3 regions of the Ruegeria sp. YTSA072 genome follow, and region 2 is predicted to be linked to each of the others. Evidence: riboswitches for the same ligand, from Rfam matches in the RefSeq annotation. Region 2 holds a riboswitch; each other region holds the start of a gene.
What was found. Region 2 has a riboswitch for cobalamin ahead of AC2FIB_RS13885 (hypothetical protein). Riboswitches for the same ligand answer to the same signal wherever they lie in the genome.
Positions count from the first base shown of each region.

Region 1: linked by a shared signal. The riboswitch ahead of AC2FIB_RS10630 (DUF1636 family protein) and the one ahead of AC2FIB_RS13885 (hypothetical protein) in region 2 are both predicted to bind cobalamin.
Region 3: linked by a shared signal. The riboswitch ahead of AC2FIB_RS08430 (DUF1636 family protein) and the one ahead of AC2FIB_RS13885 (hypothetical protein) in region 2 are both predicted to bind cobalamin.

Region 1 covers NZ_JBXWNI010000005.1:47,519-52,946, reverse strand. The annotation lists gene cobN (cobaltochelatase subunit CobN) at 1-494, opposite strand, end outside; gene cobW (cobalamin biosynthesis protein CobW) at 498-1,553, opposite strand; gene AC2FIB_RS10630 (DUF1636 family protein) at 1,550-1,939, opposite strand; cobalamin riboswitch at 2,024-2,233, opposite strand; tRNA gene AC2FIB_RS10625 (tRNA-Cys) at 2,521-2,594, opposite strand; gene AC2FIB_RS10620 (protein-L-isoaspartate O-methyltransferase family protein) at 2,822-3,475, shown strand; gene AC2FIB_RS10615 (TolC family outer membrane protein) at 3,571-4,989, shown strand; gene AC2FIB_RS10610 (hypothetical protein) at 5,064-5,428, shown strand, end outside.
Region 2 covers NZ_JBXWNI010000007.1:142,519-147,946, reverse strand. The annotation lists gene rsgA (ribosome small subunit-dependent GTPase A) at 1-130, shown strand, start outside; gene AC2FIB_RS13890 (alpha/beta hydrolase family protein) at 139-996, opposite strand; cobalamin riboswitch at 1,141-1,360, shown strand; gene AC2FIB_RS13885 (hypothetical protein) at 1,445-1,852, shown strand; gene AC2FIB_RS13880 (protein-tyrosine phosphatase family protein) at 1,860-2,357, opposite strand; gene AC2FIB_RS13875 (DNA polymerase III subunit gamma/tau) at 2,515-4,266, shown strand; gene AC2FIB_RS13870 (YbaB/EbfC family nucleoid-associated protein) at 4,424-4,768, shown strand; gene recR (recombination mediator RecR) at 4,833-5,426, shown strand.
Region 3 covers NZ_JBXWNI010000003.1:377,027-382,454, reverse strand. The annotation lists gene AC2FIB_RS08455 (chaperone NapD) at 1-110, opposite strand, end outside; gene AC2FIB_RS08450 (ferredoxin-type protein NapF) at 107-622, opposite strand; gene AC2FIB_RS08445 (FecCD family ABC transporter permease) at 774-1,787, opposite strand; gene AC2FIB_RS08440 (ABC transporter substrate-binding protein) at 1,789-2,739, opposite strand; gene AC2FIB_RS08435 (ABC transporter ATP-binding protein) at 2,749-3,534, opposite strand; gene AC2FIB_RS08430 (DUF1636 family protein) at 3,531-3,887, opposite strand; cobalamin riboswitch at 3,989-4,194, opposite strand; gene AC2FIB_RS08425 (bifunctional enoyl-CoA hydratase/phosphate acetyltransferase) at 4,388-5,428, shown strand, end outside.

The DNA.
Region 1 (5,428 bases), on a different contig from region 2:
CCAGCCGCCAGCGCCATTTGTGCCAAGGCCGCTTGCGCCGCGACTTCGCCGCCGGTGTCACACAGATGCGCAAGCCGCCGCAGGGTTGAGACGGGCAGGGTGGAGTAATCATCCAGCCGCGTATCCTCACGCCCATCGGCAGGTAGGACGGCCAGTGCGATCCCCTTGGATTGCGCCAGCGCCAGAACTTGCTGCAAGCCATAGGACCAGTAAGGCACGCCGCCGATCAAACGGATCAGAATGCCCTTGGCGCCCTCGAGCGTTTGCTCGACATAAGTGTCGACGGACAACGGGTGTTTCAGTGCTGTCAGGTTGGCCAGCCGCATTGTCGGCATTCGCCCTTCGGCCCCGCCACCGCGATGCCAGCCCGCCGCGAAAGCACCAAGGTCACTGTCCGAAAAGGACAGCATCACCAGATCCGCTGGGCTCTGGCCCAGATCGGTCGGGGTTTCGATCTCTTCTAACCCGTGGCTTTCGCGGAAGACGACGTGCATGGCTTACTCGGCGGCCTCGGTCACACTCATGAGGATATCGCGGATTGCGGCCTCATTGATGTCGTCATGCTCGGCAATGACCACCAGGCGCGAGCGGCGCTCTTCACCCGGTTCCCACGGCCGGTCGTACTGATGACGCACGCGGGCACCAACGGCCTGCACCAGCAGACGCATAGGTTTGCCCTGAACGGCGGCATAGCCTTTGACGCGCAGAATGTTCAGCTCATTGGCAAGACGTTCGATATTGGCGACCAGTTCCGCCGGGTCGGTCTGTTCCGGAAGCTCGACGATGATGCTTTCGAAATCGTCGTGTTCGTGGTCGTGGTGGCCGTCGTGATGCGACGGGCGCGCGTCCATGTCATCCTCGGCGGCGGCTTCGAGGCCCAGCACGACACGCACGTCAACGGCGCCTTCGGCTACCTCAACCACGGGCAGCGGGCGCGGAGCCTCAGTCGCGATGACCTCTTTGGCTTTGGCAACGCCTTCCGGACCGGCCAGATCGGGTTTTGTCAGCAGGATGATGTCGGCGCACGAGATCTGGTCCTCAAACACCTCGGACAGAGGCGTTTCGTGGTCGATCGAGTCGTCAGCCAGGCGCTGGGCGTCCACGGCTTCGACGTTAGGGGCGAAACGACCTGCAGCGACGGCCTCAGCATCGGCCAAAGCGATCACGCCATCGACGGTAATTTTCGAGCGGATATCTGGCCAATCAAACGCTTTTAGCAGCGGTTTTGGTAGCGCCAGTCCAGACGTTTCGATCAGGATGTGATCGGGGCGCGGTTCCAGCGCCATCAGCGCCTCAATGGTCGGGATGAAATCATCGGCTACTGTGCAGCAGATGCAGCCATTGGCTAGTTCCATGATGTTTTCCGCCGGGCAATCCGGAATGGCGCAGGATTTCAGGATATCGCCATCTACACCCACGTCGCCGAATTCGTTGACGATAACGGCCAGGCGCTTGCCCTGCGGGTTCTGCATCAGGTGCTTTACCAGCGTGGTTTTGCCCGAGCCCAGAAAGCCGGTGATCACAGTGACGGGGAGTTTTTCAAGGTTGCTCATTTCAGGGCTCCAATCGGGGGAATGCGGGCCGCACAGTTTTTGCGGAAATGTTCGGGGCGTTCGCGCCATTTCACCAGACCGTCTTCAGCGGCCAGATACTTGGTGACGCCTTCGACGATGGTCTCGACATGGTTGGTCTCGTCGAGGTTTTCATAAACGAAGGTCCATCGGGACGGGCCGCCACGCAAAACGATCGAGCATCCCTGATCACAGTTCGACAGACATTCCACCGGTTTCAGGTCGACGCCGTCCGGCAAGCCAGCCTTTTCAAGTGCTTTATGCAGCAAAGTGCCGGGTCGCTGGGCGTCATCTTCGATAGGTAACCCACGGCGGCATGTCGTACAGACCAGCAACTCGACTGGTGCGGTCTCGGTCACGTCTCTCATCCCCCTCATCCTTTATACGGGGGACGGGGTTTCATGCGGGCCACGCGTCTGCACATGGACCCGACACCGGAACACCCCGCCCGGTTTCAACTTCGGGTGCTGGCAGGTCTCCCGGCTTGCGGATGTCAGAGGCGAGCCTCTGTCGGATGTCCCGCCTTCCCGGCCTATTAGGCCAGTGGCTTTGGGCACCCTCTCCGGTCACGGTCGCGGGGGCGGCTGTGCTTGGCGGAATAACCGCTGGCACATTCCCTTTTCATCCATCCGAGGATGGACACCAACGCATGCGACATGCGGCACGGGCAGGGGGCTTGTCAAGCACGACTGGGGATTGAAAACCCGCTACGTCAGAAAAGCGACTTGCCGAAGTCAGTCAGCGGCATCCGATGCGATCCGTTCACGCGAGCCAGGCGCAATTCAGCCCGGCCGTCGCAGATGATTGAGCGTTTCTCGGTTTGGCAATCAGGTAGTGCGGTTGTGTAAATGGAATCGCTGGACCCGCAATCGCAACATGCATCTGATACTGAACTTTAGGCGTCCGAAATTGCGAAATCAGCGCAGAAAGCTAAGTGCTTGGAAATAAATGGAGGCGAGTACCGGAATCGAACCGGTGTACACGGATTTGCAATCCGCTGCGTCACCACTCCGCCAACTCGCCTTTTCAAGTAAAATCAAATACTTGCCGTGGTGTGATCGGCGTTTTAGCAGCTTTCGACAGGAGCGTCCAGAGGGGGGAGCGTAAATTTCAGGGCCGGGTGCCAACTTAGTCTTTGGTTGCGACGTTGTATCTTGTGAAGATTGGAAAGTTTCCGTGTCTGGGCCGTTGCCGGTTTTTCAAGGATGTGGCAGAACTCAATCACCCAAGGGAGCAAGATGAGCGATCCAATGACAGATTTCGCAGCCCGCCGCCGGACGATGGTCGATACGCAGATACGTCCTTCTGATGTCACGAAATTTCCCATCATAGACGCGATGCTGACCGTCAAGCGCGAGAATTTCGTGCCGGACGCGCAGCGCGAAGCGGCATATGTCGAGGGATTGATCGAACTGGGTGATGGGCGCTGCATGTTGGAGCCGCGGACCCTGGCTAAGATTCTGGACATATTGAACATTTCGAACGACGAGTCGGTTTTGGATATTGCTCCGACCTTGGGGTATTCGACCGCTGTTACCGCGCGCATGGCACAGCTGGTTGTTGCCGTAGAGGAAGATGAAAATCTGGCGGCCGAATCTCAGTCTATCCTGATGGAGGCGGAGGCAGACAATGCGATTGTCCATGTCGGCCCGCTTGAACAAGGTGCCCCCGAACATGGGCCCTATGACGTGATAATGGTCCAGGGTGGTGTGGAACAGGTTCCGGATGCGTTGATCGCGCAACTTAAGGACCATGGGCGAATTGCGTGCCTTTTTGTCCAAGGTGCACTGGGGATCGTTCGGATCGGCCATAAATCTGGGGGTCGAGTGACCTGGCGGGACGCGTTTAATGCCAATGCACCGATTTTGCAGGCATTTTCCACGGACCGTGTATTTTCGCTATAGTTTGATAGCTGATTTTTCTGCCGCCTTGATTAGTTTAACGCAAACGCGCAAACTATCGGCAGAGCAGAGTAATTTCGATTTGAGAGGATTTCGTTATGGGTTCTATGGCGGGAGGGAAGCTGGTCAAAGCGCTGGCGCTGACTGCGGGGGTCGCACTTAGCTTTGTACCAGGACGGGCCGTTTGGGCCGACAACATAACTGACGCATTCATTGGCGCCTACAATACCAGCGGGTTGCTTGAACAGAACCGCGCATTGTTGCGCGCGGCCGACGAAGACGTGGCAATCGCATTGTCGGCGCTTCGTCCGATCATCAACTGGACGGTTGCGATCAGCAGCGACTACACACGTCGCAACATCAACAATGTGGTGACAAGAACCGACCCGAACAACTTCTTTACGGGGCTGACCCTCAGCCAACTGCTCTACGATGGTGGGGCTGCCGTTCTGGGCAAACAGTCAGCGCAAGAAACGGTGCTGTCGACCAGGCAGACCCTTGTTGATATCGAACAGCAGGTTCTGTTCCGCGGTGCCAATGCGTATCTCGAAGTGCTTCTGCAGGAAGAAACCGTACAGATTCGCTTGAACAACGTCGATGTATCGGCTGAAGAACTGCGCGCATCGCAGGACCGGTTCGATGTAGGCGAAGTTACACGCACGGACGTTGCACTGTCACAAGCCCAGCTTGCAAGCTCGCAGGCTGATCTGGCCGTTGCGCGCGGTAATCTCGATACAGCGCAAGCGGAATATGTAAATGCCGTTGGCAAATCGCCCGGACGCACAGCGGGTCAACCGAGCCTGCCAAACCTGCCTAATTCGGAACCGCAGGCCGTCAGCCTGGCGCAGCGTAACCACCCGGCTATTCTTTCGGCACAGCACCAGGTGCGTGCCTTCGATCTGATCGTTGCGCAACAGCGCGCCAATCTGGGCCCGAACGTCAGCCTGAACGCCGACGCCGGTATCACCGAGACCTATGACAACGATGATAGTATCGAAGACGGGACGGTGTCGCTGAACTTCAGTCAGCCAATTTACGCTGGTGGCCGTTTGGCCGCAAGCGTGCGCCGCGCCATGGCTACACGGGATGCATCGCGTGCCAACCTCTTGAATGTGCAAAAAGATATCACTCAGGGTGTGACCGAAGCCTATGCCCGTTTCCAAGCGGCATCTGCAAGTTTGCGGGCGTCGAGCGAACGAGTTCGCGCATCAAACGTGGCGTTTGACGGTATCCGCGAAGAGGCCACTCTGGGTGCACGGACCACGCTGGACGTTTTGAACGCTCAGCAGGATCTGCTGGATGCGCAGCTGGCCGAGGTCGCGTCGCGGATCGAGCGTTCGCGCGCAGCTTACCAGCTGTTGCAGGCACAGGGTCTGTTGACTGCTGAACGTCTGGGACTGGCGGTGCAAATTTATGATCCGACGCTGTATTACAACCTGGTCAAGAAAGCGCCGGCTCAGGTCAGCAGACAAAGCAAGGACCTGGATCGCGTTCTCAAAGCGTTGCGTCGCGACTAAGGGCCAATACTATCTGTTGTGACGCCCGGCTTGTTTGGCTACACTCAATCCTGAGGATAGAGCGGTAGAGAACAATGACGGAAAAAGTCGTGAACGGCAGAGTAGAGGACGTGCTGTCCTCGATAAAACGGCTGGTCGGTGAAAGAGGTGAACAAACCTCGGAGCCGTCGCCTTTAATCGCCCGCAAGCCCGGGCGATTGGTGCTGACCGATGCATTGCGGGTCGGCGGAACATCCAGCATTCAGGACGGCCCGGAGAATGAAGCCGAGGCCAACGAAGGTTACACGGTCGACGCGTCAGTCAAGCCGATGCTTCTGCGCGCGTGTGACATCATAGATCGTGAAGATCCCGCCAACAAAGAACAGGCCGCGCCAGAACCGCCCAAAAACCCGACCAACAGCCTGAGCGCAAAGATCGAAGCCCTAGAGGCGGCGATTGC
Region 2 (5,428 bases):
TTGGCGAAAACTGCGGCGCGAGGATGAGAGGAACTCGGAAACCGTGGCGCAGTCTCGTGCGCGCGACAAGGCCTTTGGTAAGATGGTACGATCGGTGATGCAGGACAAGAAATCCTGCAAAAAGCTGTAAGTACCGGCTCAGGCGATCAACCGGGGCCATATGGCCGCATTTCGGCGCGCAAATGCGCCGATGTGACCGACCTCGGCCAATCCAAAGTCTTTCGGCGACAACTGATGCCGGCGGGCTTTGGGACCGTAAAGATCGGCCAGGCGCCAAACCGCGTTCGGGGGCACCACCTGATCATCGTCCATTGTGAACAGATCGACGGGTGTTTCCGACGCAGCCCAACGGGCGTCTGGAAGGCTTTTGCCGATATCCGGCACGTAGCTCAGCGCAGCGGTGCACCATTTTCGCCACTGCCAGTAGACACGTGCCGGAAGGTCCGAGCCGAACCCAAGTGCCTTGCCCGGCAGGTATCCCAATGCCTTAACCAGCAATGGCGGGTGGGCATACCAGAACATTGTCGCCAGTGCGCGATACGGCCAGGGGTGGTCGGATACCGTCACCAAACCTGAACAGACACAGATCATTCGGTCGATCTGTTCAATATCGGGCTGAATTGGCCCCAGCATTCCACCAACCGAATGGCCAATGCTCCACTGCTGGGCGGCGGGAAATCTGCGCCGCATTTCAGCGCGGGCAGCTGGCATGTCGATCAACGCCCAGTCAGCCATCGTGGCCTGCGAATCGCGCAGGCGCCTCCGTAGAGAGTGGCCAAAATCGCGATAGTCATAGGTCAGACAGGCCATACCCTGTTCTTCCACCAACCACCGCGCAAAATGCTGGTAATAGTCGCGCGGTACGCCTGTGGCTGCATGGACTACAACCGCCACATCAGGTGCCGAGGCAGGCATATACAGCCGAGCCGACAGTTCGGCGTCTCCGGCAGAAAACGTGAAATCTTCGGTCAAAACGACCGGAGTGTTGTCCAACATGGTGCCCTCGCAAGCATCTGAACTATTCGGTTCACATATGGCATATCCGCGCTTTTGCGCGACTAGAGTCAACAGATTTTCAAAGTGACCAAGCGTCCACTTGAACGATGGAAAACAGCCCGCTTGACTCAAGCCACCTACAACCGCTAGCGATGAGGTGATGGTTCTCGTCCTTATATTGGGGCGGGATGAAAAGGGAACTCGGTGCGGTCCAGCCCGGCAATGCCGGAACGGACCAAGGCCGCGACTGCCCCCGCAACTGTAAGCGGTAAGCAATGCCGAAATACCACTGGCCGAAAGGCTGGGAAGGTCGGCAAAGCAAAGACCCGCAAGTCAGGAGACCTGCCATCAAAGTAAAAACCGAAACTCGGGCGGGGTGTCCGGGCAGGTCTTCAGTACGCTGAGTTCCCTGTTCCACGTCCCCCGCTCACCGCGCGGAGGGCGCATTATGATCTGGAAGACAACGACCCACGAGTTCACCGCCACCCTGTGCCAGAAAACGGGGAAAACCTGCCCCGCATTGGCACAAATGGCTCGGGCCTTGGCCGAGGCGATGGCAACAGCACAACCAATGACGACCAGCGAATTTGAGGTGGACGGGTCCAGCGAACTGACCCATTGCGATGAGGGTTGCACCGCACGGTTTCGCGCCAGCCCGGCCCGGATCAGGGTCTATTGCGGGGCAAACACAGGCGACTCAGCCGACACGTTGGACGAATACGCCGATATGATGTTCGGCCCTGACTTTTCCACTCTGCCTGCTGGTGTTTTGGCGGCCTTGCCTTGCGCCATGCTTCAGGCATCGGCCCTTGCACCGCGTCCATCGCATCAGGTTGTTCAACAAGCCACGGCCTGATCCTAGTTCACTGATCGCTCTGGGCCGGTTTCATGGCCCAGGCCATCTGCTCATCCGTTTCCACCGCGCATGGTCGGGCCAAGCGCAGCCGGTTTAGCGCGTGGTTTGGATCTTCACCGCTTTCCACCATGAGCCTCAGCGCGACCATCCCCGACCGCCCACAACCGCCCCGGCAATGCACCAGCACGCGTCCACCGTCGGACAGAACCTGCCGGGCGGCTGCGCTGGCTTGGGGCCAAAGAGTTTCGATTGGCAGGGGCGGTGTGCCGAAATCCTCGACCGGAAGATGCACCCAGGTCGCGGACCTGCTTTGAACGTCTCGACCAAAACCGCCTGCGCCGACCTGCTGCATCTCGGCCTCGGTGGTCATTGAAATCACCAGATCGGGGTTCCAGTCCTGTATCACCCTCAGATCATCCACATACCCACCGCCGCCGCCAGGCAAGGGGGACAGCGCCAAGGTGCCTGAGCCAACAGGCAGCGCGTAGATTGCAAATTTTGCCAAAGCTTATGCTCCCACTGCCACCGACCCACCCGATTTTGAAAGCCGGTTTATCCCGCTTACAGACGCCGTCCAAACCGAAATTCCACGAAGCCTGCTGTGGACGCGGGCGGCCCGGGTCTCTACGCTGCATTTCTGACACGAATCTGACAGAGCAGACATGACCGAAACGCCCAGCCCCGCCTATCAGGTTCTTGCCCGCAAGTACCGCCCCGAAACCTTTGCAGATCTGGTTGGACAGGACGCAATGGTACGCACGCTGAAAAACGCGTTCGAAGCGGATCGGATCGCGCAGGCCTTTATCATGACCGGTATTCGCGGCACCGGCAAAACCACCACTGCCCGGATTATCGCCAAAGGCATGAACTGCATCGGCCCCGATGGCGAAGGCAAGCCAACCACCGAACCTTGCGGCCAGTGCGAGCATTGTGTGGCCATCATGGAAGGACGCCATGTCGACGTGATGGAGATGGACGCCGCCAGCCGGACCGGTGTGAACGACATTCGCGAGATCATCGACAGTGTCCGATATCGTGCCGCCAGTGCGCGCTACAAGATCTATATCATCGACGAAGTTCACATGCTGTCGACCAGCGCCTTCAATGCGCTGCTCAAAACACTCGAGGAACCGCCCGAGCACGTGAAGTTCATCTTCGCGACGACCGAAATTCGCAAGGTGCCGGTGACAGTGCTGTCGCGCTGCCAGCGGTTCGACCTGCGCCGAATCGAACCCGAAGACATGATCGGTCTGCTCAACAAAATCGCCGCAGCGGAAAACGCACAGATCGCAGAAGACGCGCTTGCTTTGATCACACGCGCGGCCGAAGGCTCTGCGCGCGATGCGACCTCGCTGTTGGATCAGGCGATCTCACATGGTGCCGGGGAAACAAGCGCCGATCAGGTTCGGGCAATGTTGGGCCTTGCAGATCGCGGGCGCGTTCTGGATCTGATGGACATGATTTTGCGTGGCGATGCGGCTGGGGCATTGACTGAGTTGAGCGGCCAGTATGCCGAAGGGGCCGATCCGCTGGCTGTTCTGCGCGATCTGGCCGAGATCACCCATTGGGTTTCCGTGGTCAAGATCACGCCCGATGCCGCCGATGACCCCACCGTCTCACCGGATGAACGCGCACGGGGTCAACAGATGGCCGAGGCGCTGCAGATGCGGGTGTTGACGCGCATGTGGCAGATGTTGCTGAAAGCGCTGGAGGAGGTCTCTGCAGCACCCAACGCGATGATGGCCGCCGAAATGGCAATCATTCGTCTGACCCATGTGGCCGATTTGCCAAGCCCCGAAGAGCTTATCAAACGACTACAGGATGCACCTCCCCCCCCACCAAGCGGGGGACCTGGCGGTGGTGTGGCTGTGCCAACTCATGCACCTGCGCAGGCGACGTCCTCTGCGCATCTCTCGGCGCAACGCGGGCCTGCAGGCGCGCCCACCGCAGCGCTTGCCCAGGACGTCCAGACCGCGCTGGCACACTATCCAACCTTCGAATACGTGGTCGAACTGATCCGCACCAACCGGGACGTAAAACTGTTGGTTGAGGTCGAAAACGGCGTGCGTCTCGTCTCGTATTCCCCGGGACGGATCGAGTTCACGCCCACAGACAAAGCGCCGACCGATCTGGCGCAAAGGCTTGGTTCGGCCTTGCAACGCTGGACCGGAAACCGATGGGCCGTCTCAATCGTGGCCGACGGGGACGCAGCAACAATCGCCGAGGTTCGAGACGCGGCTGATCTGGCGTTGAAAGCGCAGGCCGAACAACACCCGCTGGTTCAAGCCGTTCTGATGCAGTTTCCAAAAGCGCGCATCAAACGGATCGAAACCCCGGAAGAACGCGCGGCCAAGGTCGAAACCGAAGCCCTGCCGGAGGTCGAAGACGAATGGGATCCGTTCGAGGAGGATTGATCCGAGCGACCAAAGCGGAAACACTCCCGCGCTGCCGGGCCCAACGGGAGGAAAGGTCTTGCCAAAGACCTTGACGACGGGCGGGAGAAGCTCTCCCCTTGTACCCTACCGGCAGCATCCGTATTTAGGCGGCAAACCGATTTGCAGGAGAAAAGCAATGCTCAAAGGACTCGGCGGTCTGGGCGATATGGCCAAGATGATGAAATCCGCGCAGGATTTGCAGACCAAGATGACGGACATGCAGGAAGAGCTGAACAACCTGATGGTTGTAGGCGAATCCGGTGCAGGGCTGGTGAAGGCCACCGCCACAGCAAAAGGCGAGCTGAAGGGTCTGGACATCGATCCGTCGATTTTCAATGGCGACGATAAGGAAGTTGTCGAAGATCTGATTCTGGCCGCTATCAAGGACGCGCAAACCAAAGCGGCCGAGCGCTCTCAGGCAGAGATGGCAAGACTGACCGAAAGCATGGGTCTGCCCGCAGACATCAAGCTGCCGTTCTGATAGACACTCCTGACGACCCAAAGGCCGGGCACAACTGCCCGGCCCTTTTGCAGGAGCGCACGCCGTGAGTTCGAACAGCGATATCGACAATCTGATCGACCTGATGGCCAAACTGCCGGGCCTCGGCCCCCGTTCGGCTCGCCGCGCGGTGCTGCACCTGATCCGAAAACGCACCCTGCTGCTGACGCCCCTGTCGGACGTAATGCAGCAGGTGGCCGCCACCGCCCGCGAATGCCTGAATTGCGGCAACGTGGGCACCACCGATATCTGCGACATCTGCGATAGCGAGGATCGCGCGACCGGAGAATTGTGCGTGGTCGAAGACGTCGCCGACCTCTGGGCGATGGAACGCGCTGCAGTTTTCAAGGGTCGCTATCACGTTCTGGGCGGCACTCTGTCTGCCTTGGACGGCGTCGGCCCGGACGAGCTTCGCATCCCCCGTCTAAAGGATCGGGTGATGGCCGAAGGGATCACCGAAGTCATTCTGGCGCTGAACGCGACCGTCGACGGCCAGACCACAGCCCATTACATTGCCGATCAGTTGGAGGGACAGGTCCGTCTGACTTCACTGGCGCAGGGTGTGCCGATTGGGGGCGAGTTGGACTATCTGGATGATGGGACGATTACCGCTGCGTTGCGGGCAAGGAAAGAACTGTAAAG
Region 3 (5,428 bases), on a different contig from region 2:
CCATCTTCCGTTTCAGCGTGAATTTCGACACCCGGCGTGTCCTTCATCACGCGCGCTGCTGCGCTCGTGTGATCAGGTGCGACATGGGCGAGACAACCGCAGATGTTCATTGAGTAGCTTCCATTTGTGGTTGAGGTTGGCGTTCCAACGCAATGGCATCGGCGGGACATAAACTTGGGCAAATCCCGCAGCCGTTGCATGTATCAAGGTCAAGCACCGGCTCTGCGCGGCCGCCGGTCATCAGTTTGAAACGGATCGCGCTTTGTTCGCAATTGTCCTGACAGATGCGGCAACTGATGCCGTTCATAGATAGGCAGGTGTCCACTGTAAGCGCGGCGCGCCATGGCCAATCTGGCAAACGGTCAATCGATATCGCTTCGGTTGGACAAATCCGGGCGCAGTCACCGCAGAAGGTGCAGGGATTGTCAGTGGGCTGGAATCGGGGATATCCATCTGTCCCGATGACGATCGCATCTTCGGGGCAAGTATCTGCGCAATCACCACATTTACTGCATGTTTCAACAAAGCACAGCTCAACCGAGCCCGGAGGTCTGGCGATATTACCGTCCTCTGGTCTGATCTTTGCGCTTAGAAACGCGCGTCGGCTGGTCAGTTGTTGCATTGCATGCGACCTGGCTACACTCGATTCCTGTAATCGAGTGTATCGCATACCGTGATCTGTGGGAGCCTTTTTTGATTTAGGTCATTTGGCCTGTTAAATATTAGTCATTTAGGAAACTTTAAATTTTTTTTGCTGAAGCGACCCATTGAGATCATCTGCGAGGGCGCGCGGTTCGGATCAGTAGAAGAAAAACAAAAACCGATCCCAGCGATGTCGTGACAATCCCAACAGGCAGCTCTTGCGGGGCAAGCAACAGACGGCTCAGGATATCCGAGCCTGTAAGCAAAGCTGCTCCGACAATGGCGGCGGTAGGCACAAGCTGGCTGTGCAAAGGCCCCGCGATACCGCGTGCGATGTGGGGAACCATCAAGCCGACAAAACCGATCACACCCGCGACGGACACAAACACAGCGGTTGCAAGAGCTGCGACGAAGAACATTCGGAACCGCAATCCCTGAACGGGCACACCCAGGGTGGCGGCGGTCAAATCACCGGTCAGCAGCGCATCAAGCCAGCGGCTACGGTACATTGCATAGGCGAGGATCAATGCTAAACCTGCGCAGACCAGAGGGAATGTCTCCCACCGGGCAAGACCCAAACCCCCAAGCATCCAAAAGATAACAGAATGCGCCGCACGGCTGTCGCCCGCGAAAATCAGATAATTGGTAATAGCTGAAAACAAAAACGAAACCGCAAGCCCCGCAAGGATCAGTTTTTCGGGCGCACTTGTGCGCAGCCCATGAACCAAAGCCAGCACAATGCCTGATGCGACAAGCCCTCCGAAAAACGCGGCCAGTGGCAGGGTCCAAAAGCCCAGCACATCTCCGGTTACTGTAATGACAAAGACTGCTCCCGCCGCAGCGCCAGAGGACAGGCCGAACAAAAACGGGTCCGCCAGATCGTTGCGTGTGGTGGTTTGCAGGACGACGCCGACGATGCCCAATCCGGCACCGATCACGGCGGCAAACAGCGCGCGTGGTAAGCGCAGGTCAAACACGATGCGGTGGAGCGGAGACATCTCTCCGTCCACCAATCCTGTGCCCAACAAGACACCGGCTAGCGCGTCAGAGGCCGGAATGGATGTGGTTCCGTAGATAGTCGAGGTCAGCAAAAGGGCGGCCAGTACAGCCGCCCCCAGTAAGAGTGTCAGGCCAAGTCGGCCCATATCAGTTCAGACCCGGATGCATAGCCTTGGCCATTTTCGAGATTGCCTCGATATTTGCAGGTCCGGGTGTCAGTTCTTCGTAGCGCAGACCAATCCAGCGTTCGTTCTTGACTGCGTCCGTCTGAGACATCACAGGATGGTCCTGTAGGAACTTGAAGGTATCCGCGGCGCCATTTCCAGTTTGATAATCAAGTAAAACCAGGAATTCCGGGTTCGAAGCGGCAACAGCCTCCCACGAGGAACGTCCCCAGCTGGTGTCCATGTCATGGGTGACGTTCTCGCCGCCAGCGGCAACAATCATCGCGTCGGGAATGGCAAACTTACCAGCCGTAAACGGGGCATCGGCGGGGCCGTCCAGCAGGAAAACGCGGGGCTTCGGCAGGTCGGCCGTCTGTGTTTGAATCGCGGACAGTTCCTCTTTCCAGCCGGAAACCAGCTCTTCTGCCTTGTCTTCAACGTGCATTACTTTGCCCAAGCGAAGGACGTCGGTGAACAGCAAATCCATGCTGGCTTCGGGGCGATCCTTATCCAGGTGTACGCAGCTTTCCGTCAGGATCATCGTTTTGATGCCAAACGGCGCAAGCGTGTCGGGGGTCACGTCACCGCCCGGCTTCATCCCATAGTACCAGCCCGCAAAGAAAAGGTCGGGTTCGACAGCGACCAGATTTTCAACTGTCGGGTACTTAGGCGCAAGTTCCGGGATGTCGCCGCGCAGGGTTTCAAACTCGGGGCTGGTTTTGTACCAGCCAGTGATGCCCGTCAGGCCCACGATCTTGTCCTGCAAACCCAGCGCAAAAGCCATGTCGGTCATGTTCATGTCGTGCACGACCAGCCGCTCGGGCTGAGTTTCAAACACCAGCGGCTCGCCGCAATTGTCGACGGTGATCTCGCGCGCTGTCGCGGCACTTGCAATGCCGCTGATCAGTGCAGCGCACCAGAGAGTTTTGTTCATGTTGTTTTCCTAGTTTGAGGTAGTGGTTCTTCGGATATCCAGTGCCGGGATCATGCGGCCTTCATGCTGAAAGCTAAGATAATCGACACCAAACGTTTCACGGACCCTTTCGGGTGTCAGCACTTCGTGCACTGGGCCGAAACCGGTCAGGCGTGTGGATTTCATCAAGGCGACATGGGTCGCGAATTCCGGGATCATGACCAGATCATGGACGATCATGACGACCGTAATGCCCAGCTCGGCCACCAGCGACAGCATGCGTCCCTTGGCGTCCGGGTCCAGATGGTTCGTCGGCTCATCCAGGAACAAAAGCGAAGGGTTTTGCGCCAGCGCCCTTGCGATATGAGCACGCTGGCGTTCCCCGCCGGATAATACGGCCATCCGCTTGTCAGCGAGGGCAACCAGTCCGGTCAGATTCAGGATGCGGTCCAATTCCAGGGCGTGCTCAGCCGCAGATCGGTCAGCGCGGATTGGGATTTGCCCAAGGGCCACGTAGTCGCGCAGAAACAAACGCCCGTCCGGCGATTCTTGCTGACTGACTACGGCGATTATTCGGGCGCGGTCCATCGCCGAAAGCTGCCGAAGGCTGCGCCCCTTTACCAAAACGTCCCCCAGCACAATCTCTTCACCGCCGCACAAAAGATTCAGCAGCGTTGTCTTACCCGCACCGTTTGGGCCGGCAATTGCCAGAGTGGCCCCTTCATTCAGTTCGAAGTTGATGTTTTGCAGCAGTACGTCGCCGTTCAGGGCGTAATACTCCAGCCCGCGCGCCTCAAGGAAAGCTCCGCAGGTCATGCGCTTGTCTCCACTTTTAGCCGCGGCAGGCGCGCCAGAGTCTTTTCAAGAAGGGCAGGCGGGCGCTGCGTTGCGCTGGTCCACCCATCCGCGATGCGATGGTATTGATGTGCAAATTCGGCCAAAGCATCCACGTCCTCAGCCGATTGGATGTCACCGAAAAGGTACCGCGCTTTGTCGAATGCCTGAAACCCGACGGTTGTGGGACGACCGCAACCGGCCATACAGGAAACGCTGCGGATGCCAAAACTGGATGGAAGCTTGCTTGCAAGCGCAGCGCGCAATGAATCCGCCCGGTCAGAACTCTCGCAGGTCTCGCAAATCAGAAGGAAATGATCAGGACTGATCGACATGGCCCACTCCGCCTGTTGCCAAGCGCGGGCAGAAGGTGCCAATCATGTCATCACGTCTTAGACGTGTCATAAAGCCTCCTTCCAGGACGCCCCGCCCCGGGTTGGTTGAACATCGGATGGTAGGTCTCCTGACTTGCGGGTCGTGGCTTGGCCATCCTTCCCGACCCATTTGTGGTCAGTGGGTATTTGGCGTCGCTCACCGCTTACAGTTGCGGGGGCAGTCACGGACTTAGCGCTTGTTGGCAACCTCACCGTATTCCCTTTTCATCCCGTGGCGAACCATAGGGAACCATCGCGGTGATGCTTGCCCGAGTTCCGAATTTGGGTCAAGCGATAATCCGCGCCACCCCACGCACAGAGGTCATTTGTCATTTGCCAATGATCTGACTACGCTGCGTTGCAGAAATGTAGCAACAAAGGTGGATATGTTCTGGTTCCGGGGGGCCGCACATCCAATGTTTGAAACAACGAACACGCATTCAAAAACAAAGCCGGACGAGATGAAAATTCAAGAAAACAGAACCTATTCTCAACTGAAGGTGGGCGACAAGGCGCAGGTCACCCGATTGTGCACCGTGGACGACTTGTACGCGTTTGCCTCGGCTTCGGGTGACCACAACCCGCTGAATCTGGCGGCCTATGACGGTGATGGAGATGGGCGCCCCGAGGCTGTCGCTCCCGCTTTGTGGCCTGCTGGTCTGGTGGCCGCAGTCATTGGGAACATCTTGCCGGGGGCCGGTACGCAAACACGTCGGGCGGATCTGAGTTTTCATGCTTCGGTTTTGGCAGGCGAAGAACTGACTGCCTTTGTGGCTGTTACAGAAAAGTGTGAAGACGGCGACCTGACCTGTTCCGCCGAAGTGCGCCGGGTCGGGGATGACGCATTGATCCTAAGCGGCACCGTACAGGTCACGCCACCGTCGCGGCATTTGACCTTCGACTCGGTCGAGGTACCGGGACTGATCGTTCAGCGTCACCGGCACTTCGACGCTTTGTTGGAAAAGGCACGTCCTCTGGACCCGATGGCCACAGCGATCGTCGCCCCGGAAGAGCCGAATTCGCTAGGCGGGGCATTGCTCGCGTTGGAAAACGGCATCATTACTCCGATTTTGGTGGGCGACCCGGACAAAATCACCGCCGCTGCCGCCCAGCTTGGGGCCGATTTGTCCGGAGTTGAAATCATTGAAGCGCGAGACCACGAAGTGGCCGCCCAACGCGCGGTCGGACTGGTCGTTGAAGGTAAGGCCCGGATGCTGATGAAGGGTCATTTGCACACGGATGTCTTGTTACGCGCCGTTCTTCGCCGCGAAAACGGCCTGAGGACCGGGCGACGCTTGTCGCATGTGTTCGTTATGGATGTGCCGGGCATGTCCCGGCCCATCATGGTTACTGATGCGGCGGTGAATATCGCTCCGGATCTCGAAACCAAGGCCGACATTGTTCAGAATGCCATCCATCTTGCGCATTCTATTGGCATCGAGATGCCCAAGGTTGGTGTCTTATCAGCGGTTGAAACCATCAACCCGCATTTACCGTCGTCT